Regions from separate parts of the Paenibacillus sp. 01T442 genome, predicted to be linked through region 1. Evidence: riboswitches for the same ligand, from Rfam matches in the RefSeq annotation. Region 1 holds a riboswitch; each other region holds the start of a gene.
The links. Region 1 has a riboswitch for cyclic di-AMP ahead of AC1DLM_RS20625 (hypothetical protein). Riboswitches for the same ligand answer to the same signal wherever they lie in the genome.
Positions count from the first base shown of each region.

Region 2: it holds a riboswitch for cyclic di-AMP, as region 1 does, so the genes downstream of both, AC1DLM_RS13480 (hypothetical protein) here and AC1DLM_RS20625 (hypothetical protein) in region 1, are expected to answer to the same signal.
Region 3: it holds a riboswitch for cyclic di-AMP, as region 1 does, so the genes downstream of both, AC1DLM_RS26340 (CAP domain-containing protein) here and AC1DLM_RS20625 (hypothetical protein) in region 1, are expected to answer to the same signal.
Region 4: it holds a riboswitch for cyclic di-AMP, as region 1 does, so the genes downstream of both, AC1DLM_RS06195 (APC family permease) here and AC1DLM_RS20625 (hypothetical protein) in region 1, are expected to answer to the same signal.

Region 1 is NZ_JBFTPF010000029.1:63,564-69,420, forward strand. It holds gene AC1DLM_RS20615 (APC family permease) at 1-1,783, shown strand, start outside; gene AC1DLM_RS20620 (hypothetical protein) at 2,140-2,664, opposite strand; cyclic di-AMP (ydaO/yuaA leader) riboswitch at 3,015-3,183, shown strand; gene AC1DLM_RS20625 (hypothetical protein) at 3,302-3,763, shown strand; gene AC1DLM_RS20630 (hypothetical protein) at 3,978-4,391, shown strand; gene kdpA (potassium-transporting ATPase subunit KdpA) at 4,679-5,857, shown strand, end outside.
Region 2 is NZ_JBFTPF010000013.1:94,916-100,772, forward strand. It holds gene ectB (diaminobutyrate--2-oxoglutarate transaminase) at 1-722, shown strand, start outside; gene AC1DLM_RS13465 (ectoine synthase) at 735-1,121, shown strand; gene thpD (ectoine hydroxylase) at 1,140-2,051, shown strand; partial or broken gene AC1DLM_RS13475 (DUF2179 domain-containing protein) at 2,112-2,386, shown strand; cyclic di-AMP (ydaO/yuaA leader) riboswitch at 2,392-2,552, shown strand; gene AC1DLM_RS13480 (hypothetical protein) at 2,614-3,030, shown strand; gene AC1DLM_RS13485 (glycine betaine uptake BCCT transporter) at 3,251-4,780, shown strand; gene AC1DLM_RS13490 (FUSC family protein) at 5,385-5,857, opposite strand, start outside.
Region 3 is NZ_JBFTPF010000051.1:28,581-34,437, reverse strand. It holds gene AC1DLM_RS26350 (hypothetical protein) at 1-129, shown strand, start outside; gene AC1DLM_RS26345 (hypothetical protein) at 247-1,698, opposite strand; cyclic di-AMP (ydaO/yuaA leader) riboswitch at 1,867-2,001, shown strand; gene AC1DLM_RS26340 (CAP domain-containing protein) at 2,007-2,657, shown strand; gene AC1DLM_RS26335 (SRPBCC family protein) at 2,902-3,357, shown strand; gene AC1DLM_RS26330 (group-specific protein) at 3,387-3,818, shown strand; gene AC1DLM_RS26325 (hypothetical protein) at 4,064-5,077, shown strand; gene AC1DLM_RS26320 (helix-turn-helix transcriptional regulator) at 5,110-5,857, opposite strand, start outside.
Region 4 is NZ_JBFTPF010000004.1:150,421-156,277, forward strand. It holds gene AC1DLM_RS06185 (MFS transporter) at 1-1,002, opposite strand, end outside; gene AC1DLM_RS06190 (N-acetyltransferase family protein) at 1,157-1,603, shown strand; cyclic di-AMP (ydaO/yuaA leader) riboswitch at 1,838-1,987, shown strand; gene AC1DLM_RS06195 (APC family permease) at 2,088-3,923, shown strand; gene AC1DLM_RS06200 (YqkE family protein) at 3,969-4,229, shown strand; gene AC1DLM_RS06205 (polysaccharide deacetylase family protein) at 4,241-5,209, shown strand; gene AC1DLM_RS06210 (polysaccharide deacetylase family protein) at 5,310-5,857, shown strand, end outside.

The DNA.
Region 1 (5,857 bases):
GTCCCATGAATTAGGCGAGCAGAAGTTAAATAAAAAGAAAGCGTTGGCTATTCTTTCCTCCGATGCACTCTCCTCGGTAGCTTATGGCCCAGAGCAGATTCTAATTGTCTTAATAACGACTAGCGCTGCGGCGTTCTGGTACACCATCCCTATCGCTTGCGGTGTTCTGTTTCTCTTAGTTGCTCTCATATTGTCCTATCGACAAATCATTTTCGCTTACCCGCAAGGGGGCGGCGCCTATGTCGTATCGAAGGAGAACCTCGGCATGAACGCCGGGTTGTTTGCGGGTGGATCCTTACTGGTCGATTACATCTTGACTGTAGCGGTTAGTATATCCGCGGGTACCGATGCGATCACGTCAGCTTTTCCAAGCTTGCACAGTTACACAGTACCGATTGCACTGGCCCTCGTATTGTTTATCACGATCCTCAATCTGCGCGGAATCACGGAATCGGCCTCCATTTTGGCATATCCCGTGTATTTGTTTGTGGTCGCGTTGTTTATCCTGATTGGTATTGGCTTGTTTAAGATCCTTACAGGTCAAATTTCTCCCGATTTACATACGCCCTTGGGGACTCCGGTTGCGGGCATTTCCTTATTCATACTGTTAAGAGCCTTCTCCTCAGGCAGCTCGGCATTAACGGGGGTCGAGGCGATATCCAATGCGATTCCCAATTTTAAGACACCTGCCCCGAACAATGCTTCCAAAACATTAATGGCCATGGGCATGCTATTAGCGATTTTGTTCGCAGGCATCATCTATTTGGCCTACTACTACGGCATTGCACCGCGAGAGAAGGAAACTGTCGTTTCTCAGATTGCGACGGTGACATTTGGCCGAGGTCTGATGTATTATATCGTCCAAGGCACAACCGCGATGATTCTTGTGCTCGCCGCGAATACGGGCTATTCCGCATTTCCTTTGCTCGCGGTGAATTTGGCCAAAGATAAATTTATCGCCAAAATGTTCACGATGCGCGGCGACAGATTGGGCTATTCGAACGGGATTATCTTCCTAGCTGTGACCTCTATGCTATTAATTATCGTGTTCAAGGGGCAGACCGAACAGTTAATCCCGCTCTATGCTGTCGGGGTGTTCATCCCATTTACGCTCGCACAGACAGGTATGCTGGTGAAATGGTTTCGGGAGAAACCGAGAGGTTGGCTGCTCAAATTAACGGTTAATTTGGTTGGGGCCTTCATGAGTTTCATCGTCATGATGATCTTCTTTATCACCAAGTTTGGACAAGTGTGGAGTGTGCTTATTTTCCTGCCGCTTATCGTGTTCATTTTTCATCAAATCAAAAAGCATTACGATGCGATCGCTGAACAATTGCGACTTTCTTCTTGTGAACCTGCCCTCCCGATTGAAGGGAATGTCATGATTGTACCTGTAGCCGGCTTCACACATGTGGTGGAGAATTCGTTGAACTACGCCAAGTCGTTATCACCCGATCAAATTATTGCGGTGTATGTAGCTTTTGAACGGGACGATGAGAAAAAGTTCGAGGAGAAATGGCAGAAGTGGCAACCCGATGTGCGCTTAGTCACGCTGCATTCCCATTATCGAAGTATTGTCCACCCGTTGACCAAATTCATCGATACAGTGGAACATAAAGCCTCGGAATCGAATTTCCGGGTAACCGTGATCATCCCGCAGTTTATTCCCAAGAAGAATTGGCATAACATTTTGCACAATCAATCCAGCTTGCTGATAAGGGCGTTCCTGCTGTATAAGCGGAACTTGGTTGTAACGACCGTGCCGTATCATTTGAAAAAGTAGCGCGGGCGCTGGGTAGGAGGGCGCCCCGGAAGGCGTGTAAGTCGATTATTTCGACTTACACGGCTGAAATGCGCCTCGGGCAGTGGTGTAAGTCGATTATTTCAACTTACACTGCCTAGATTTCCACCCTCGGCACCACTAGTCCGAAAATATCGGACTAATCTCTCTACCGCTGGCAAAAAATCTACATTAGTCCGAAATCGCCGAAGTAAATCGCCCCAAACACCCCTCACACAGGGAAACAGGCGAATTAGTTCGGCAGAATCGGACTATTTACCATTTTTCAGCAGGAATACTCGGTTTAATTCGGTAGAATCGGACTAATACTGAAGATGAATAGAACAAAAGGGCAGTACTTACTTCACAGTAGTGCTGCCCTTTTTCATCAATGTTTCCATCTGATGTTCTTCACTCACCCGATTCATGAACACATGAAGCTCTCCCTCTGTTTCACATACAGCAGCATGTTCCAACCAAACAAAGAATTTCTTCTTAAGTATGGCTGAAGCATGCAAGGGGTATGTGTCCCGTGACTTGATAATATACAATCCTGAGGAAACTTCTTTCCACGGTGAATTAAAAATCGTACGGATCGATAATCGAGTCCGCGTCTCCCAATCCTGTTTTTTTTGCTTGTTTCTTATCGACTCATACATTCTCATAACAATCGGATAATCGGATGTTGGGGTCCATTTTGAAAAACCGGTTTGGATAGCGTTGTGAGTAATCTCGGACTCTTCTTTAGTAAACCAGTACCCAACAATAATAGGAAAGCGATTCTCTGCTTCTAGCCATAAGACACCGAACCATTCGTAATCTAAATCAACCGGATTCAACAAATGAGGTAGTATCCCTAAATAATATCGGGGGGAGGAAGTCATGGCAGTTCTCCTTTTTGACGTAATCTCAGAAGTCAGTAGTGAATGAATATATGATATAATTGTATGTTTGAGCCATATAAAAAGGGGGTAAAGAATGAATTGCAAACGTATAAAAATACAATAAAAATGAAATTCCTTTTCGTTTTCTCATCGTCATTGAGCTAATGGACCCTTCCTGAAAAGTGGCAAAAAAGGGAGTAAGCTGAAGCATTTCTATTGAAAATGCATGCAATTTATCATTAGTTGCGCTTTCATAAACGCCAGATGCCACAGATTGCGAAATAAGAATCTCCAGCGCATTTTACAAGCGGGAGCAAACGGCGTAACATTCGGTTCAACAACAGATCATGTTAAGCAAAACGCTGAGTTCCTGTAAGGGAAACGGGGGAACCAATAGAAGCCGATTGATACAGCATCGGTTTCTCGGGGTGAATCTAATGCAAGCGCAGCTTGCTAAGGTAGGGCACTTCCAAGCCCGAATCCGACAGCTAACCTCGTAAGCGCATTGGGAGAGAACCGCCTTCTTTTCGTGTCTTCCACAGTTCGTGTCTTCACGCTGTTCCGAAGCTCGAGAGTAGAGATTCTCTGCTCTTTGGCTTCTTTTTGTTGTTCACAAATGGAGGAGAGTGAATCTATTATGTATCCTGAACCCCTGACTCTAGTAAGAGAATCAGATGTATGTACGAAGGAATGCAAGATTACCCGCATTGAATGTTTTCAATTCGATTGTGAGCTATCAGATAAGCTGCTACCTGGGCATGGCACGGATTGTCATTGCGGTTTACTGACGATTTCAACGAATCTCGGAACATGTGGATTAGGGCAATTCGTGATTCCATGCGGCAACCTGAAAGGGGATTTTGTTCAATGGGCGTCAGTTTTCCAGAAACTCAAAGGTCTAACCCTTAAGGATGGTTTGCAGTACGTTCATCAGAAACAAGAGGCATGGGGAGAAATACGATCTCATTTAATGGCATCTGCACTAACGAATTTATCTGAAAAGCTAGAGAATTTATCAACTGCAAGTGAGCAAGAACTAATTTTTTTATCTAATCGCACTTATTTATTTGAGCATTCTGGGGCGTATATCTCTTTCTAAGAGTGACGTTTGATAGTAATGAAAGAGCACTTCTTCCACTCGGGATTCGAGTGGGAGAGGTGCTCTTTGTCTTAATTAGGATTGGCCGGTATCTGGATCGAGCAATCGAAAATAAGCAAATTTTTATGTTTTTTTTATACGAACACAACAGTTTCTTTACCCCCTTTTTATACGGAACGGCGTTACAATGATTCAGGCAAGGAGGACGGTGTGCATGCAAAGTGATTTTTTGTTGATAGCTGCGCCAACCAAGGCGGGCGAGGCCTTTATGAAACAAACAAAACTGGTTGGCCTTCCTTTTGTTGCATTGACGAACAACAAGATGGAGAGAGTCAAGTTAGAGAGTCAAGGAGTGAAGCAAATTATCCAAGTGGATACGATGGATCCAGGCGCGTCCATCATTCCTGACTATCCGATAGGGCATATCGTTCTGTTCGAGGAAAGCTTACCTCTAAGTTGCAGGTATATCCAGATATGCCGTAGTGGGACCTCCAAATCCATGTATGTCATCACGCAGAGCGTAAATCCACGATTGATTTATAAAGGTCTTGGTGCTGATTATGTCATTTATTCTAAAAATGGTGACGTCAAGTTTTTACTATCATCTCTAAAAGCAAATAAAATATAGGCTCTGTTTGATTTGAAGGAGGTGTGTCCGTGTACAACGATGTAACGATGATTTTATTATTTGCGATAACCTTTCTAGGGTTTTGGGGATTTGCTAAATATTGTGAAAAGGCTTGAGCTTAAACTTTCGAAGTCGTATTTCAAGAAAATAGGAGGCAATCATATGATTGTTATTGGACTCATTGGGTGTGCCATTATGGGTTATCTCGGTTTTGTTCTAGTAAAGCCAGAGAAATTTTAATTGTAGAATATGAACTTATGTAAGCAGGGGGAGAACCTACTATGGGTATGGGATTGTTACAAGTAGTCGTCACACTAGGGATTATCATGCTTTTGGTAAAGCCAGTGGGCAGTTACTTGGTCAAAGTGTTCGGCTATGAAAAGAGTGGCCTTGATCGTGTTTTTGGTCCGTTCGAGCGTGTATCTTATCGGATTATGGGCGTTAAAGAAGACGAAGCCATGGGTTGGAAAAAGTATGTAGGAGCTGTTCTGTTAGTTAACTTTGTCATGATGCTACTTATGTATGCTGTATTTCGGCTTCAGAAATACTTACCGCTTAACCCTGATGATATAGGTAATATGCCTCCGGCACTTGCTTTCAATACAGCCGTTTCATTCATTACGAATACGAACTGGCAAGCTTACAGCGGTGAGAATACACTTTCGTATTTGTCACAAATGGTGGGTATTACATTCCCAATGTTCACATCCGCGGCAACAGGATTTGCTATTGCCGTTGCATTTACACGCGGCTTAGTTGGCCGTCAAGATAATCTTGGGAATTTCTATGTCGATATAACAAGAGCGATCACACGTGTATTTCTACCACTAAGTTTTATTGTTGCTTTGGTTTTAGTGTTTCAAGGTGTTCCACAAACCCTACTAGGTGCCGTACAAGCTACAACCATTGAAGGTGCTGGGCAAACCATTACCCGTGGTTTAGTTGCTTCTCTGGAATCGATTAAACACATCGGTACCAACGGTGGTGGGTGGTTCGGTACGAACGCCGCGCATCCATTTGAAAATCCAACGCCTGTCTCGAATTTAATCCACATTATTTGTATGATGCTCCTGCCTACATCGCTGGTGTATGCATTCGGACTCATGATCAAGAACAAAAAGCAAGGTTGGACGATCTTTGCTGCTATGGGGATCATCTTCATCGTGATGTTATCCACGGTTTTTTACGCCGAATATAAAGGAATTACGGCAATTGATGCGATGGGTGTCCATAGCAATATGGAAGGCAAGGAAGTCCGATTCGGACCGTCCGAATCAGCTTTATTTACAGCAGTGACCACGGCAGCAACAACAGGCAGTGTCAATAATATGCATGAGTCACTTACACCACTTGGAAGCATTGTACCTTTTGCAGAAATGATGTTGAACAATGTGTTCGGAGGTAAAGGTGTAGGCTTATTAAATGGTTTACTTTACTTGATTTTATCCGTGTTTATCTGCGGGTTA
Region 2 (5,857 bases), on a different contig from region 1:
ATATTCAAGATACGGGAAGCGGCGTCTCGCTGCCGGCTGCGATCATCGTGGAAACGATTCAAGGTGAAGGCGGAATCAACGAGGCGAGCATTTCATGGTTGCGCAGTCTTGATACGTTATGTAAAGAGCAAGGTATTCTACTCATCGTCGATGATGTACAGATGGGTTGTGGAAGAACGGGAACTTTCTTCAGCTTCGAAGAGGCAGGAATTAAACCGGATATTATCTGTCTGTCCAAGTCCATCGGTGGTTATGGTTTGCCAATGGCGTTGACACTGATTCGACCTGAACTGGATATTTGGGAACCTGGTGAACATAACGGTACTTTCCGAGGCAACAATTTGGCCTTCATTACAGCCTCGGAAGCGCTTCGGTATTGGGAGAATGAGCAATTCTCGACGAGTATTATGGAGAAAGGCAAGCTGCTGAATATCCGTCTGCAAGAAATGGTAGCCTCTTACCCACAATTAAAAGGGAAGGTCAGAGGAAGAGGACTTATGCAAGGTATTGTCTTCGAAATTAGTGGCGTAGCAGAGAGAATATCCGAACGTGCCTTCTCGAAGGGACTGATCATGGAAACCTCTGGAACCGACAGTGAGGTTGCCAAAATTATGCCGCCGTTAATCATTGATGAAGCAGGCTTAGTCCAAGGATTGGACATTTTACGAGAAAGTATGGAAGAAATTGCTGCAGAATTAAAGTTGACAAGTAAACAGGCATAGGAGGAGCAGGACATGATTGTAAGACAATTAGCCGAAAGAGTCGGCACTGAATTCCATGTAGATACAGAAACTTGGTATAGTACACGATTGCTTGTGAAAAGTGACCAGGTAGGCTTCTCTTTGCACGATACGACGATTAAAGCCGGTACTGAAACAGAGATATGGTACAAACATCATGTTGAAGCCGTGTACTGTATTCAAGGAGACGGTGAGATTGAAGTCCTCGAAAGCAAAGAGATTTATCCCATTTCCGCAGGAACCCTCTATGTCTTAAACGGTCATGAGAAACATCTGCTGCGCGGTAGAACGGATATGCGTATGATTTGTGTGTTTAATCCGCCTACAACAGGCCGAGAAGTTCATGATGCTGAAGGGACATACCCGTTAGACCCAATCTAATAAGGAGAGTGGCAATCCATGTTAACATCCAAGGGGCAAATTACGGTGAATCGATCGAGCATGCAAGACAGCTATCCATCAAGAATCTATCAGGAGCCAAAGCTACTGGAGCGGCAGGATCTGGTGGTTTATAACCCTACAATTAATCAGACAGAAATTAGTAAGGACCAGCTTACATTTTACGAGGAAAATGGTTATTTGTTTTTGGAATCCTTTTTTACCGAGGAACAGGTTCAATTCTGGAAGCAAGAGCTAGCAAGACTTTGGGAGCAAAGCAAAGAAGTGCAGAAGCCTGAAGTGATCAGAGAACCAGGGAATGATGAAATTAGATCTATATTCGCTGTGCATCGGGATGACGAAGTGTTCAAACAAATGGCTTCGGATCCACGTATACAAGATATCGTTAATCAAATTCTGGGTAGCCAAACCTATATCCATCAATCCAGAATTAATTTTAAACAAGGATTTACAGGTAAAGAGTTTTATTGGCATTCGGATTTTGAAACTTGGCATGTGGAAGATGGGATGCCGAGAATGCGAGCGCTTAGCTGTTCAATTGCGTTAGAAGATAATCATGCCAATAACGGTCCCCTTATGGTTATACCTGGCTCACATCGTACGTTTGTTTCCTGTGTCGGGGAAACGCCGGATGAGAATTATAAATCCTCGCTTCGCCGTCAAGAATATGGGGTTCCTGACCAAGAGAGTCTAAAACAGCTTGCCAAACAAGGCGGTATTGTTGCACCTACGGGTAAAGCTGGCTCCATCCTCCTATTCGATTGTAATTTAATGCACGGTTCAAATAGTAATATTACCCCAGATCCGCGCAGCAATGTTTTCATTGTATATAATAGTATGCTGAATAAACTCAATGCTCCTTACTCAGGTAAGGGACCTAGACCAGATTTTATCGCTGAACGCTTATCATGACATGATGTTTAAGGATCTTCCTAGTGAGGTCCTCATCGGTAATCAAAGAGGTGAAGCGGTGTGTTAGCAATATTAAGCAGCATTCTAGGCATTCAAATCGTGTATGTTTCTTGTTTCACACTCCGTATGATCCTGACTTTAAAAGGGGAGAAATATACAGCCGCTGCGATTAGCATGATAGAAGAGAACGATTGGTTTTGGAAGTATTGGCACGAAGAAAAAATGAAAAGTTTTTATACGCCTGCATTCGCAACGTGGATTCGAAAGCGTTTATTATTACGCTTGAACCAAAGAGCTTGCATGGTGGCTTCTGGTTGAAAATGATTCGGAAATAAGCAGGCATGGGTAAGCGCTGAGTCTTGCACGAGGCAAGAGCGGGGGAACCAAGTAAGCAGGTGTATGGCAGCATGCACAGTTGGGGTGAATCTCAGATGTATTGAGTAGGGCTATTCTCAGGTCCGAATCCGACAGCTAACTTCGTAAGCGTAATTGTGTAGAGGTAACGAGGAGGAGTGTGGCTTAAAGGCTAATTTTCGTTGCCTCTCAAAGGGGGAAAAGTAAAATGAAAAACAAGGAAGAATCCAATTCATCTGAGTATGTACTGGTCAATGCTCCGAACCGAGCGGGAAAAGATTTCATTCATCTATTACGTTCAAAAGGCATTCAATATTATGCACTCACGAACAATAAGTATGGAAAGAAAAAGCTGGAAGCTATGGGTGTGGATTCGATTATTATGGTTGACACCGAAGATGCCGCGACTTGGGTGCTCCCTGATATCCAAATAAGTAAAGTTTATTTATTTGAAATTAGTTTTAATCTATGCAGCAGGTATATTCAAATTTGTAAAGAGTGGGGCTCTGAGTCGATACACGTTGTAACAAAAGGGGATAAGTCAAGGAGTGCATATAGAGGCCTGGGTGCTAACCAATTTACGTACATAAACACGAACAATGAGGTATCATCTCTTTTGCCTTAAAGGTAGGTCGATACATTTCCTAAGTTGTTTATGGAAACTTGTAGAGTTTAAATAGAAGAGAGTAAAAAGTAAGAGCTCATCAAACCACAACTATGTGTTTAAAGCTGTGGTTTGATGGGCTATATTTTGTTTCGGATCAGATGAAATGGCATTTTAATGCATTATATTTCCTAATTAGGTAATGATTAATATAAAATAGTATATAGGGATGGTTATAAAAATGGTTTTGTATATTTCAATTGTTATTATTTTGGCTTTTGTTTTATGGGGAGCTCTTGCCCCTAATAAGCTGGCTGATTCCGCGACTTCACTCTTCGACTTTTCGATTAATAATTTTGGATGGTTTTTCTTAATTTCAACGTTTGGTATCTTACTCTTTGCTTTCTATCTTGCGTTTAGTAAGTACGGAAGGATTAAACTGGGAAAAGATGAAGATGAGCCTGAATATTCAACAGCATCTTGGTTCGCTATGTTGTTTAGTGCTGGAATGGGGATTGGGCTTGTTTTTTGGGGGGTGTCTGAGCCATTATCCCATTTTTTATCCCCTCCTGAAGGAGCTTCTGTAGCATCCATAGAAGCTGCACGACTAGCCATGCGTTATTCCTTTTTCCATTGGGGAGTTCATCCATGGGCAATCTACACCATCATTTCGCTAGCCTTAGCTTACTTTCAATTCCGGAAAGGTAAGAGGGGGCTAATTAGCGCCGTCTTTTCACCCATTCTTGGCAAGATATCAGAGGGATGGGTTGGAGGTGTGATAGATACACTTGCCATCATTGCTACTGTATTTGGTGTTGCCACCTCGCTTGGTTTAGGTGCACTTCAGATTAATGGCGGATTAAATCATATGTTCGGTATTTCAATAAGTCCATTTGTTCAAGTGGTCATTATTGCAGTGGTTACGGTTTTATTCTTGCTCTCGGCCACGACAGGCTTGGACAAAGGGATCCGAATATTGAGCAATACCAATTTAATTATAGCCGTCTTGCTAATGACTTTCGTATTTGTAGTTGGCCCTACCTCCTTCATTCTGGATTTATTTACTTCTACTTTAGGGGGATATTTGCAAAATATTGTGTACATGAGCCTACGAATGACTCCGTTTACACAGGGAACCTGGGTTGGTGTCTGGACGTTATTTTATTGGGCATGGTGGATAGCTTGGGGTCCTTTTGTCGGTACTTTTATTGCACGTGTTTCCAAAGGCAGAACAATCAAGGAGTTTGTATTAGGTGTTCTCTTGATCCCAAGTTTATTTAGCTTCGTTTGGTTTTCTGTATTCGGAGGAACAGGGTTGCACTTAGAGTTGTTTGATCATTATCCGATTGCGGCCGCGGCTGAAAAGGATGTTACATCTGCTTTATTTTTAACACTAGAGCAGCTGCCTATGGGGGGGATTATTGCTTTTATTGCCACCTTATTGATTATTACGTTTTTTGTTACATCTGCTGACTCAGCCACTTTTGTTTTGGGCATGCTCTCAACCAAAGGTAATCCAAACCCGTCGAATAAAGTGAAAATTGTGTGGGGAGTTCTTCAGTCATCTATTGCTATAGTTCTTCTAATTAGCGGTGGCTTAAGTGGTTTACAGACAGCATCCATTGTAGCAGCTCTTCCATTTGCGATCATCATTATCGGGATGTGTGTTTCCTTAATCGTTTCCCTAAGGCAGGAGGAAAGGACGATGAGAAGTAGAGAACAGAGTCGTATGAAGAAAATTGACGAGCTATTAATGGGAAGAGAGTCATAACGGAATATGTATGGTTGCATAAATGATACAACAGTCCATGCAATATTCCACCCTTGACCATATAGAACTTTTTGGAATAGAACACATTTATGATTCAAGTGAATAGCCTATAATAAAAAGTTCGTAGTTGTTAGGCGGCTAAATAGAAGGGAGTGGTTATTATGATTAATATAAATTTCATGAAGACAACCGCTACGATGCCATGGTGAAATCATTTGTTAACGGGTATATCAATATCAATCACGTTTCTAGAGATTCAAATGTTAATATTGGTGATGCCTCCTGTATCTTTATCGAAAGTAATACCATAATCCATGCGCATTCTACCCCTTTTTTACAAGGCGATTGGTCGGGCTTACTTACTAGTAAACAGAATTGTAAAATACGAATGCAAATAAAAAAGCTCTAAAGCACTATACCTCCAAAGATTGCCATCCTATTGGCCCCCTGGCCAGTTGTTGGCAATCTTTTTCAGAATCTGGGCAATCCCTGTCATTAATGCTATTCTTGATCTTGATTTCTCGCCTCTAAATCGACAATAGCTAAGGATTACAGAGAGGTAATCCAAGTTACTAATTTTCGGTTGCTTTACAGTAATGAACATTTAAAGTTTGTTGATCTCATTTAAGCTCCTGACAAGATCTAGCGTATCTTGATAGAATACGATGTTAAATGGAGGTGAATTTATTTGTTCAGGAAGGCAAATATGTAGAAAAATTGGTTTGACATACATATTAAAGGGTTCTATAGCCATTTCTCCCCTAATGGCTTCCAATGTTTCGGCTTGATGATGGAAAAATTCCCCTATTTCTTTCAATTGTTTAGAACAATTTTTTCTATCCATATTTGACATGAGTCCGGTAGTAGACCATTTGCCAACGGTTTTTACCGTACATTCTAGATACATAATAGCATCTCTCCAACTGTTTAATTGTTTCTGATAACCTGTTATTGTTCTGTATTTTTGTGCTGAGAGGGGATAATATTTCATATTTTTATTCATTTCCATTAAGGACTTGTCTGTATTTTGGCTCATCTCAAGGAAATGTTTAATCTCTTGTGTTAACCGTTCTCCTT
Region 3 (5,857 bases), on a different contig from region 1:
AAACATGTTATTCGCAAAAAAGAGCGATTACCCGAGCTTGCTGTCATTATCCAATGCCATGAGGAACGATTTAAAGAGGTACAGCATGTGTTGTGGGAATACCAAGCGCTATCCGTAGGCAAATTTTAAAAATAGAACATATGACAAGCTTGAGCTTTCAAGCTTATTTTTGCTGGATTGCACGAAAAAGCAAGAGGCTAATGGATATATCCACTAGCCTCTTGCTTTTTACTAACACGCGTATTTTCATTTCATTTTAGCTAATTCATAATCAAACCATGTTCCCATCTCACCCGTAGTCAGATTCTCTATCGTATTGTTGCGATGTTTAATGAAAATGTTTCTGTTCTTATCCAAATAATAGTCGCCAAAGACATAGTCGGATAACCGTTTTGTTTCTAATTTCGTATTCAGTTTGTACAGTCCAGCTGTATCTTGCACAGCATAATCCTTATTCGAGATGCCATTCAATACGATATAGAGGCTTCCATCGGTAGATGCAGGATTGGTCAATGAAAGATTAGTTATACCTAATGCATTGACATCCAATTCATGAAGCTTTTCATTTACCATGTGAAGCGTTCCTACTTGGTCTAGCAAGCCAACGCGGGCACTACCCGAAATATAGCCACTTCGACTAGGTAATTTAGCAGAAGCAATCCACACGGTACCATCTGGATTCGGGATGACGCGGTCTAGCTTTTGATTGAAATCTTCGAGTCGGGTCACGTTCCCATTTTGAATAAGAAATGTATAGGTCGTGCCATAATTTGGACCAATAGCGGCAATCGGCAAGGTCAGATTAACGGATATGATTACCCGTTGATCGCCAGCAGGAAATGCCGCGTACGTATGGACAGGTGCTCCCCAGGCTGCCGATTCCCATACATCGGAGTCTGTAAGTGTGTATACTTTTACATTACCGTAGTACAAATCGCGATCTTTACGCACTAACTKTATTGGTTTACCAGCTAATGGATGGGGAGAACTAGAAAGTCCTTTGAAGAATTGATCTTGTTCTTCATTGTTTTTCCATTCGATTTGATAGTTGTTTTTATCCATCTTAAGCATGGATTTTGCAGGGTCCGCGGAAAGCAGGGAGTAGAAATATAGTGAACTATCATCGTCACCGATGATGGAATAGATAGCATTTTGCCCACCGACTAGCGAAAGTCCTGCATCATCACCCCATTGGATGTCAATCTGAAGAAGATCATGGACGAATCGCCAAGTCAAAGGCATATAAATCACATCTTGATACGTTAGAAAAGGGTAGGGCTCTGTTTGATTATTGATTTCTACTTGATTCATCGTAATTGGCACATCGGAAATTTGGACAGAGTAACTGCTTGCATTACTTTTGGTTGTCAGATCCTGTTCAAGCGGGTTTTGATGAATGGGTGGAGGGAAATTCCGATTTGACCAAATCTGCAATCCATCGGATTCACTCCAGTTGTATTCAATGCCGAGCGTTTGGAAATTGTTCCATGTCATGGGTAGGTAAGTGATGTCTTTATACACCAGAAACGGGTATTGGCTATGGGTAATATCCATGTCTTGACCATTGATTTGAATTGGAAAATAGGGCAGAGATGCCTTCACAGATACGCTTGCTGAAGCTTGCATGGGAAGTAACGGTAACAATCCGCTCATCAATCCGAGAATGACAATCGAGCATTTTATAGCAAATTTCTTCAAAACCATCACCCTTTTCTAAGTTAGTATTGCTACTGATTAGACGCGGGATGGTGAGAAAAGTTGTATGAATAAAGGAGGATATATCCAGATCGTGTTGTTGATGGTAAATTTTGAGTCATGATCTCACTGAATTCCCATGTTACAATCGTTGAGATCCATGCTGGATCAAAACTTAGAAGGCCGAAGCTTTTTTGAAGCACGGGGGAACCAATCTTTGGGGTGAAGTCGCGTTATGCGCGGCCGGGTGATTACTCTTTGATCCGAATCCGACAGCTAACCTCGCAGGCCGCGAAAAGGAGAGGTTTATAGTGAAACGTTACAAGAAGCTTGTAGTTACAGGAGCACTAGGTTTGACCGTCTTGATGGGGGCGAACTCAGCATTTGCTGCTACGGGAACGCACACGGTAGCAGGCAACGATACCATGTGGTTAATCTCGAAAAAATATGGCGTCAGCCTTACTTCGCTGATCAAGGCGAATCCGCAAGTATCCAACCCGAACGTGATTTGGTCGGGCATGAAGCTCAACATCCCAGGAAGCACGGGTACAACTGTTGCGACTAAACCACAGGTTACGCCAGCACCTACGCAATCCACTTTCGCTAGCCAAGTGGTTACCTTAGTCAACCAGGAGAGAACGAAGGCTGGATTGAAGCCTTTGACCAGCAATAGCGCACTTACCGCGATGGCACTGGATAAAGCGAAAGACATGTACAATAACGGCTATTTCGATCATACATCGCCAACTTACGGGTCACCTTTTGATATGATGAGCTCCTATGGCATCTCTTATTCCTACGCGGGTGAAAACATCGCCAAAGGTCAACAAACGCCTGATGCTGTCATGACAGCATGGATGAATAGTTCAGGTCATAGAGCGAATATTTTGAGTCCGAACTATACCCAAATTGGCGTGGGTTATTACAACGGTGAGTGGGTACAGGAATTTATAAGTAATTAAGTTAAGTTACGTGATAATCGTGGATTGTGGCAGTCTCCCTTGGGAGGCTGTTTTTTGTATTAACGCTTCAGTGTGGGTCACCTGTACTGCGAAGGGGAACTACGTTCCGCAACAATGGATAAAATCCAATAAATCCAACCTACTAATTGTATGTGATGGTATTATATATCATATGGATCGGCAAGGATCGTATTATGTAGCTGAAAATCTAAATTGATACAGAAAGAATATTGAGGTGCATCCCGTGATTAAGATTTTCACAGAAATCGAAATAAAAGCATCTATTGATGTTTGCTTTGACATGGCAACGAATATTGATATACATACGCGGACTGTTTGGCCACATACCAAGGAACGAGCGATAGCTGGAACGACAACAGGCATGATTAGTGGAGGGGATACAGTTACTTTTGAGGCGAGACATTTCTTCATTAGGCAAAAACACAAGTCACTCATATCGAATTATGCTCGGCCTTACCGCTTTGTTGATGAGATGTTGCAGGGTACGTTTAAAAGTATGAGGCATGAGCACGAATTTATCGATTTAGGTAATAAAACTTTGATGAAAGATACATTAACTTTTGAGGCCCCGCTGGGCTGGGTCGGATGGATCGTTGAGAGGGTTGTGTTGAGGAGATATATGACACGATTTTTGAACTATCGGAATGAGCAGTTGAAAATTTTAGCTGAGCAAAAGTAAGTAGGGAGAAGAGAAGAGAGGGGATCCAATTGAAATTCTATCTTGCATCCAGTTTCAAAAACATCGACAATGTCCGATATGTTGCGAAGCAGTTGAAGTCTATGGGATATCTTCAAACATACGATTGGACGATGCATACAGGTATCGATTCACTTCAAGAGCTCGCGGCGATTGGTGCGAAAGAGAAAGAAGCCGTATTGCGTGCAGATCTCTTCATCATCATGTTGCCAGCGGGTAAGGGAAGCCATGTTGAGTTAGGACTAGCTCTCGGAGCAGGGAAGGCTATTTTTATGTATTCTGCTAACGATGAGATGAACGATATTGACAAAACGAGTACGTTTTATCAACTGCCGGAGGTGCAGAAAATCATCGGACCGATAGACGACTTAGTCTTAACGATAAATAAAAGTTGCGATCGAACAAACATGGGGATGCCTAATTTGAGTAGTAAGGGAACGTAGGTACGCTATTTCTATGTAAAATGCTAGTATTGGKAGCTAACGGAACGTGAATGCGCTATTTGTCCATTTTCGTGGATTTTTAGCAGTTTTCGAGTAAATAGCGTACTGACGTTCCCTTTCGATACCATTCTAGCTGGTTTTGCTGTAAATAACGTCTCCTGGTTCCGTTACAAACAAAAATGGACAGTAATGTATCGATTAAATGAAGGAAGATTTCCCATAAATCTAAGCAAAGGATCGAAATCATGAATCCGAATGAATTTATAGAAACATATAACTCAAATCGAAATGAGCTCATTTATTTCAAGTGGAATGGTAAGCATGCTAATGAATTAGTTGATGAGAATATTCATTTTAGAAGAGAGCTACTTAAATACATAGAGTCAATTGATTTCAATCATATACCTGGTGAACTTTTAAGAGATTTAATCATAGCTGAATCTCAGTATGCAAAAGAATCATGGGGAATTTATCGCCATTATTATCTAATAGTTGAAAACTTACTTAATCAAACAGGTGACCTATACTTGGTTGATGTAATTATCGCAGCCTCTTTTAGCTTTGATACCTATTGCTCTACTGTGGCAGCTAACCCAACGGAGTTGGATTTTGATGCAATTATTGTTGAAATGAAAAGTAGAAAAGAAGTTTCTCAAGATGAAGTGATGCGTAAGACATTTGATATGGGTATTGATATTTTTACAAGTTACAAATCGAAACAAAGCAAAGTAGATGAGGTAGCAGATACTATTACTAGCAATACTAAAATCAGCACATTCTTGAAAATAAAAAAAATATCCAAAAGTATTTTAAAAGCTAAAGGGGTCAACAAAGTGAGCAACAAAAAAATAAAATGGATCATTATTAGTTTTGCTTTCTTCATCATCGCTGTGATTGCGGTTAAGCTTATTATGGCTTTCGGTGGAGATATGGTAGTTAGCCATAATGTGTCGACTTTTACTAGTAAATCAAATGTGAATGGTAACGTTAATCTTACGATCGGGACTTTGAAAGGTACGTATAAGGTTCATGAGTATACGATTAAAACCGCTGGAAAAGTCAGTATTCCTTATGAATCAACGGTCGAATCCGGGAATGTAACCCTGCAAGTAGTGAATAAGAATCTCGTTCAATGGGAGAAAGTAATCTCTCCATCCAGTAGTGGACTCATCGAGTTTAATGGAGTGAGTGGAAGCTACTCGATTCAACTAGTGACAGAAGAAGCAAAGAAAATAAGTGTGAAACTCAATTTAAAATAGCTGAAAATTCACTTCCCAACAATAACGTATTCTCACCAAGAAAGATGTCTGTAGGCCGTGGGAGATAAATTCGTCCATCGTTTGAATTGTTTGCTGAATTGCGACAAATCCTTGTATCCCAATTGTTCGGCGATATGCTCGATTGAATGAGTAGGGTCCATTAGCAGGAGCTTGGCTTGACGCAGCTTGATTGTGCTCAAATAATGCCGTGGGGAGACCCCATAAGCTTTGTGAAAAACCCGATTGCAATGTGCGGGACTATACCCGAGCTGCTTCGCAATAAGCGTTATTCTGAAAGGTTCCTGCCCTTTCATTGTCGTAGAGGCTTGATGCTCAATGAATGCAGCTAGCTGTGCAGCTAAGCCAGAATCGCCGGTTTGCTGACTAGAAACCACAGCCTCATCGAGTAAGACCTCGCTTAACACGGTGAAAATACGAAAGGAAGCATGCATCGTTTGCAGCTTCAGACTCAGTCCACTAGAGGTATTTTCTCTGGCTATTTGTGCGAGATCCATAAGAATGGGACGGAGTAAGCTCTCCATTTTGCTGCCAGAGGGGTGAACAATTTGCCCAATTTGATTTAATTGGTGACGAAACCAAGGATCCGTTACCTCTAAATGTACACACACGTACTCCATCATATTGCCATCGACCGCACCCAAGCTTGCATGCACTTCATTCGGAAGGATCCAAACCAAATCGCCTTGCCTTTGTACAAAATGCTTGTCGCCAACGCGCATACGCTGGGAGCCATCAATGACAAGATTCAGCTCAAACATC
Region 4 (5,857 bases), on a different contig from region 1:
CGTATTCCCATAGCGGTCAATGATGCGACCCACACGGTTGGAGACGAGCATAGCCAACAAAGCGCCAGGGAAGAGCAATAGTCCCGAAGTAAGCGGAGCTAAACCGAAAACCCGCGCAAGCATCTGTGGCGCAAGGAACAAGAAGCCAAAGCTGATCATATAGGAAAACACGCCGATTGCGCTGAGCGCCATATAGGGTCTGTCGCCGAATAGGGCAGGCTGCACGAACGGTTGTGAGGCTCGGCGAATGCGCAGAGTGAATAGGGCAATCGCAATGACGCCTGCTAGGAGTGCGATCAGACTCTTAGACGTAAGGAAGAGCAGCAACCCCGTCGTCCCAATCCCGAGGAGCAGAGCACCGATGAAATCGAACGAGCCGCTTTCTGGTTTTTCTTTTGGCAGCAGGATGAGAAAGATAGGAATAAGCAGCAGCGTGACCGCTGTAATGACGAACAGGAAATGCCAGCCCAAATACTGAACGATGGATCCCCCTGCGACGGGGCCTAGTCCCAAGCCAAGTGAAGCTGCGGAAAGGATGAGCGACATGGCTCTGCCTCTACGAGACAACGGAATGTAGCGGGTTACGAGTACGATACCAAGCGAAGGGATCGCACCTGCGCCGGATGCTTGAATCAACCGCGTAAACAGCAACAGTCCGAAGCTGTCCGTGAACAACCCTAGAATGGAGGCGCCGCCTAGCGAGAGCAGGGCAATGACGTAAAGCCTGCGAATAGGCACGAAGTCGGACAAGCGGCTGTAGGTGATCGATGCGATGGCGAAAATGATTGAATACCCCGTAACAATCCACGATGCCGTTGAAGGACTGAGCTCGAATTGTACGGAAATTTTGGGCAGAGCCAGATTGAACATCATCGTGTTCATGATGACAAGTACAATCGTAAAACAGAGCAACCATGAGACAGGCGTTTCTCGTAAGCGGCCAGGCATCTCAGGTTGAGCATGTGTTGTTCCTTGAGCTGAAGAGGTTGCGTTGTCTGACATGGTACACCTTCCGATCTAAACTATAATATATTTTGTGACAGTTTATCATGGCGGGTAGGGTGTGTCAATGAATTGGCCTGTATTAAATCAGTAAAGGGTTGAATATTTATACATATAATTGTATTATCATTCATAAAACACATGGAGGAATACGATGGGACACGTGATAAGAAAAGTGGAAATTGAAGATTTGGAGGTATTAACAGAGTTGATGTATGTCTATATTGTAGGCTTTTATAAGAAGCCACAGCCGTTAAGAACTGATATTCATCGACTGATTAGTAACTTGCTTCAGGAACAAGGCGGTATACAGTTTGTTGTCGACCAAGAGGGAGAGCTCGTAGGCTTTGCGACCCTGTATTTTTCTTGGAGTACGATGAAGGCAAATCCCATTACGATCATGAATGACCTCTTCCTTCTCGAGTCTTACCGGGGGACCGCAGCAGAAGAAGACTTGTTCCAGAAGTGCCAAATCTACTCCAAGGAAAACGGCTATGCCTTCATGTCATGGATCACCGCGCCTGACAATCATCGTGCACAACAGTTTTTTGACAAAATGGGCGGAACTCGCGTGGATTGGGTGAATTACACGATTATTTAAAGGAAGCGGTTCATCCAACAGAATGTTCGCACGAACCAGTAACTTTGACGGACTGAAACCTTGTTAATAAGTTAAAATACCCTGATTACCTACGAGAATGGAAGATAATCAACGAATCAGGTAATTGTAAGCGAATTATCGGGTGAAACGTGAGGTCGGAGAGTGCTTTTTACGTTTTTTCCCTCCTTTACTATGTTGGTAGAAGAGAGTAGTATTCAACACGTACATGAACAGTTGAATATTTCGCTTAATTTTCTTTTAAGAAAAGCGGGGGAACCACGAGTAACATGGGGTGAATAACGGTACGGATTCAGTACCTTTTAGGGCAGATTTCTCGCGGCCCGAACCCGGCAGCTAACCTCGTAAGCGAACGTGAGAAAGGAGAACGTGTGTTCAAAACACAAGGTCGATCCTTGTGTTTTTTTGCGTCCATTTTTCAAAAATATAGTATTGATATGGCTTTAATTGGAGGAACAACGGCGAAATGACAAGTGATTCATTGAAAAAAATTGTGTTCGGTAAGCCGCTAAAGTCGAGTGAGATTGAGTCGGAGAAAATGCCTGTCTGGAAAGCCCTCCCTATCTTGTCGTCAGATGCCTTATCATCCGTATCGTATGGGACGGAGCAAATTCTGTTAGAGCTCGCGACAGTGGGGGTTGCAGCTTTTGCCTTCTCATTGCCGATTGCGGTTTCGATTATTGCTTTGATTCTACTGCTCGTGTTGAGCTATAGACAAGTGATCGAAGCGTACCCGATGGGCGGCGGCGCCTATATGGTGACGAAAGAAAATTTAGGCATGGTGTGGGGACGTCTTACCGGTGTCTCTCTGCTAATCGACTATACCTTAACCGTAGCCGTTTCGATATCGGCTGGTGTCCAGGCGATTACCTCGGCATTTCCATCGGCTGTACCGTACATTGTTCCGCTGACCATCTTACTGGTTTGGATTATGGTCTGGCTGAACTTGCGAGGTACTTCCGAATCAGGAACGGTATTCGCGATTCCAACGTACTTTTTTATTCTTTGTATCCTTTTGTTAGTGGGTAAAGGTATTTTCGATTTACTGACAGGATCTATGAATACACATGCGATCGAATTCGCACCAAGCGCAGCAACGAACTCATTAACCTTGTTCGTACTTCTCAAAGCGTTCTCGTCCGGTTGTTCAGCTGTAACGGGGATCGAAGCGATCTCCGATGCCGTGCCGCATTTTAGAACGCCATCTGTCAAAAATGCCAAACGAACACTCCTCTCACTAGGCGGTCTGTTGGCCATCGTGTTCGGTGGTGTAACGCTGATTGCCTTAGGGTATGGGGTGGCACCGGATCATAACGGTCATACATCGGTTCTTTCGATGGTAACGGAGCAAGCCTTTGGCCGAGGTGTGATGTACTACGCGACGCAAATCGCGACAATGCTAATCTTGGTGCTCGCTGCGAATACAAGCTTCAATGGCTTCCCGATCTTGGCGTCCATCATGGCCCAAGACAAAAACTTCCCGCGCATGTTCTCCTTCCGTGGGGATCGGCTTTCGTATCACTATGGCATTATTACGCTAGGCGTATTAGCCAGCCTGTTATTGATTGGCTTTAAAGGTAAAACCGATGCACTTATTCCGCTTTATGCGATTGGCGTATTTTTATCTTTTACACTTGCTCAGACGGGGTTGGTTCGTAAATGGCTCAAAGAGCGGGTATCTGGCTGGATCGGGAAGTTGATCATTAACGGCCTGGGTGGTATTGTCTCCCTTGCGGTTCTTATCATTTTCTCCGTTACCAAATTTAGCGAGGGTGCTTGGATTGTCATTATCATTACACCGATCCTCCTCTGGCTCATTACGAAAATTAGTCACCATTACGACGACGTAGCCAAACAGCTGCGGATTGATATCACACAAGACCGTGTGTGTACCAAAGAGCCGGTCATTATCGTACCTGTGGCTGGGATTCACAAAGCGGTAGAGCAGACCCTGAACTATGCCAAATCGCTCTCGCCTAACGTCATCGCGTTCTATGTCTCCTTCTCGGATGAGGACGAAGAATCGATGCAGGAGAAGTGGCAGATCTGGGATCCAGGTGTTCGACTCGTAGTGTTCAAATCACGCTACAGAACGATTCTGAAGCCGCTGGCTGAATTCATTGATCGCATCGACACGCATATGTCGGAGAAGCAGTCGATCATGGTTATTCTCCCGCAATTCATGCCGAAGAAATGGTGGCACCGTCTGCTCCATAATCAATCTGCGGCGCGGATTCGTTCGAAGCTTCAAGCCGATAAGGATATCGTTGTTGCAACAGTGCCGTATCATTTACATCAATAGAAGTGTACAATAATAGGGAGAACTTGTAGACGAGGTGACCTTATTATGGTGAAAAAGAAAGCAAAGATTACGCCAGCTGCGGCTAGCGTGCAAGATAAACCTGCAACGCTGAAGGATCTGCTGCGTCCGGAAATACTGGAAGGGCTCAAAGCCCAGGCTGACGCGATGAAAGCGGAAGAGCAAGCGAAGAAGGATGCAGAAAGAGCCAGGGTAGAGGCTGCTCGCAAGGCGGAAGAGAAACGTCTTGAGAACGATTTTGCCTATCAGCTGGAGAAAAGTAAATTAGACTGGCGGAAACATAAATGAGGGGGCGCACGATGTGCCTCCTTTTCTTTATAAGTGCGATGGTAGCGTTTGCAGGATGTGAGGTGGAGCAGCGTGCTGCAGAAGTGGAAACGGTGATTGATTCTACATCTACATCTATAGGAACACCAACATCAACACCAACACCAACACCAACACCAACACCAACATCAACACCAACATCAACATCAACACCAACATCAACATCAACACCAACACCAACACCAACACCAACGCTTGCACCAACAGCCGCACCTCCTGTCCCAACCTTCACGTCAGTGGAACAATCATTGATCGCTCGTTATGCTTCTGTGATACCAACGAAGTGGGGGGAGCGTGTCCCTGGTGTGAAAACACGCTTACATACGAAGGACAAAGTGATTGCTCTTACCTTTGATGCCTGCGGCGGGAAGGAAGGCAGTGGCTATGATGAGAAGTTGATCCAGTATTTGATTCAGGAGCAGATTCCAGCTACGTTATTCATCAATGCAAGATGGATTGCTGCGAATCCGTCAACCTTTCAAGATTTGGCATCGAACCCTCTGTTTGAGATCGAAAATCATGGCACTGAACACCGCCCCTTATCTGTGAACGGCAAGCTGGCTTATGGAATTGCGGGAACGAAGAGCGTCAAAGAAGTCATTCATGAAATGAATGACAATGCGGATCAGATAGAGAAGCTGACAGGGAAAAGGCCCCTATTTTTTCGATCGGGTACGGCATTTTACGATGAGGTCGCGGTATCAGTTGCGCATGATTTAGGGTTCGAGCTAGCGGGATACTCCGTACTTGGGGATGCTGGAGCGACGTATAACACGGAGCAAGTGTACAACGCTATATCGAAGGCTCCGAGCGGGTCCATCGTCCTTGCGCACATGAATCATCCCGAGAAGGATACCGCTGAGGGTGTCATCAAAGCGATTCCGCAGCTGCGTAAATTAGGCTATAACTTTGTAAAGCTTTCGGCTATGCAACTGACCTGATAATAAGAGGAAGTGGTGTAATAAATAGTTTACAGGAAAGCGTTTTCATGATACTATTTGCCTAATTTATTATCATCTCATCTATGGGGTTGTTGTCAGCATGAATAGACTAAAATTGGGAAATCCAACGAATTTGGCGTTTACTGTTCTTTTAATTTCTAGCGTTTTATTGTGCCTCTATGTTGTATTGCCAATGTCGTTGCCGAAGTCTTTCGAGCAGACCATAACACCAGAACAAGCAATGAGAGAAGAACAACATGTGCCTTCTTATGAACAGCTAGCAGAACCAGTTGCTGAACAGGAACTAGAAGTAAAGCAAGAAGCAAAACAAGAGGTAAAACAATTCGCACAACAGCTAGAACTCGAAACGCAACAATCGGGGCAGCGTCAAGTAAATGCACTAGCTTTTGACCAAGCAGATTATAGTAAACAAAAGGTTCATTATACCGACAAAGTCATCGTACTCGCCTATCATCACATTGATGAAAAAGAGAACGGGATTACAATTTCTCCAAAAAGGTTTAGAAGTCACCTGCAAAGGTTGAAGAAAGAAGATTACAATGTCATCTCCATGGAACATTTTCTGCATTTTATGAAGGGTGAGGCTAAGGTTCCCCAAAATGCGGTTGTCATCACGTTTGATGATGG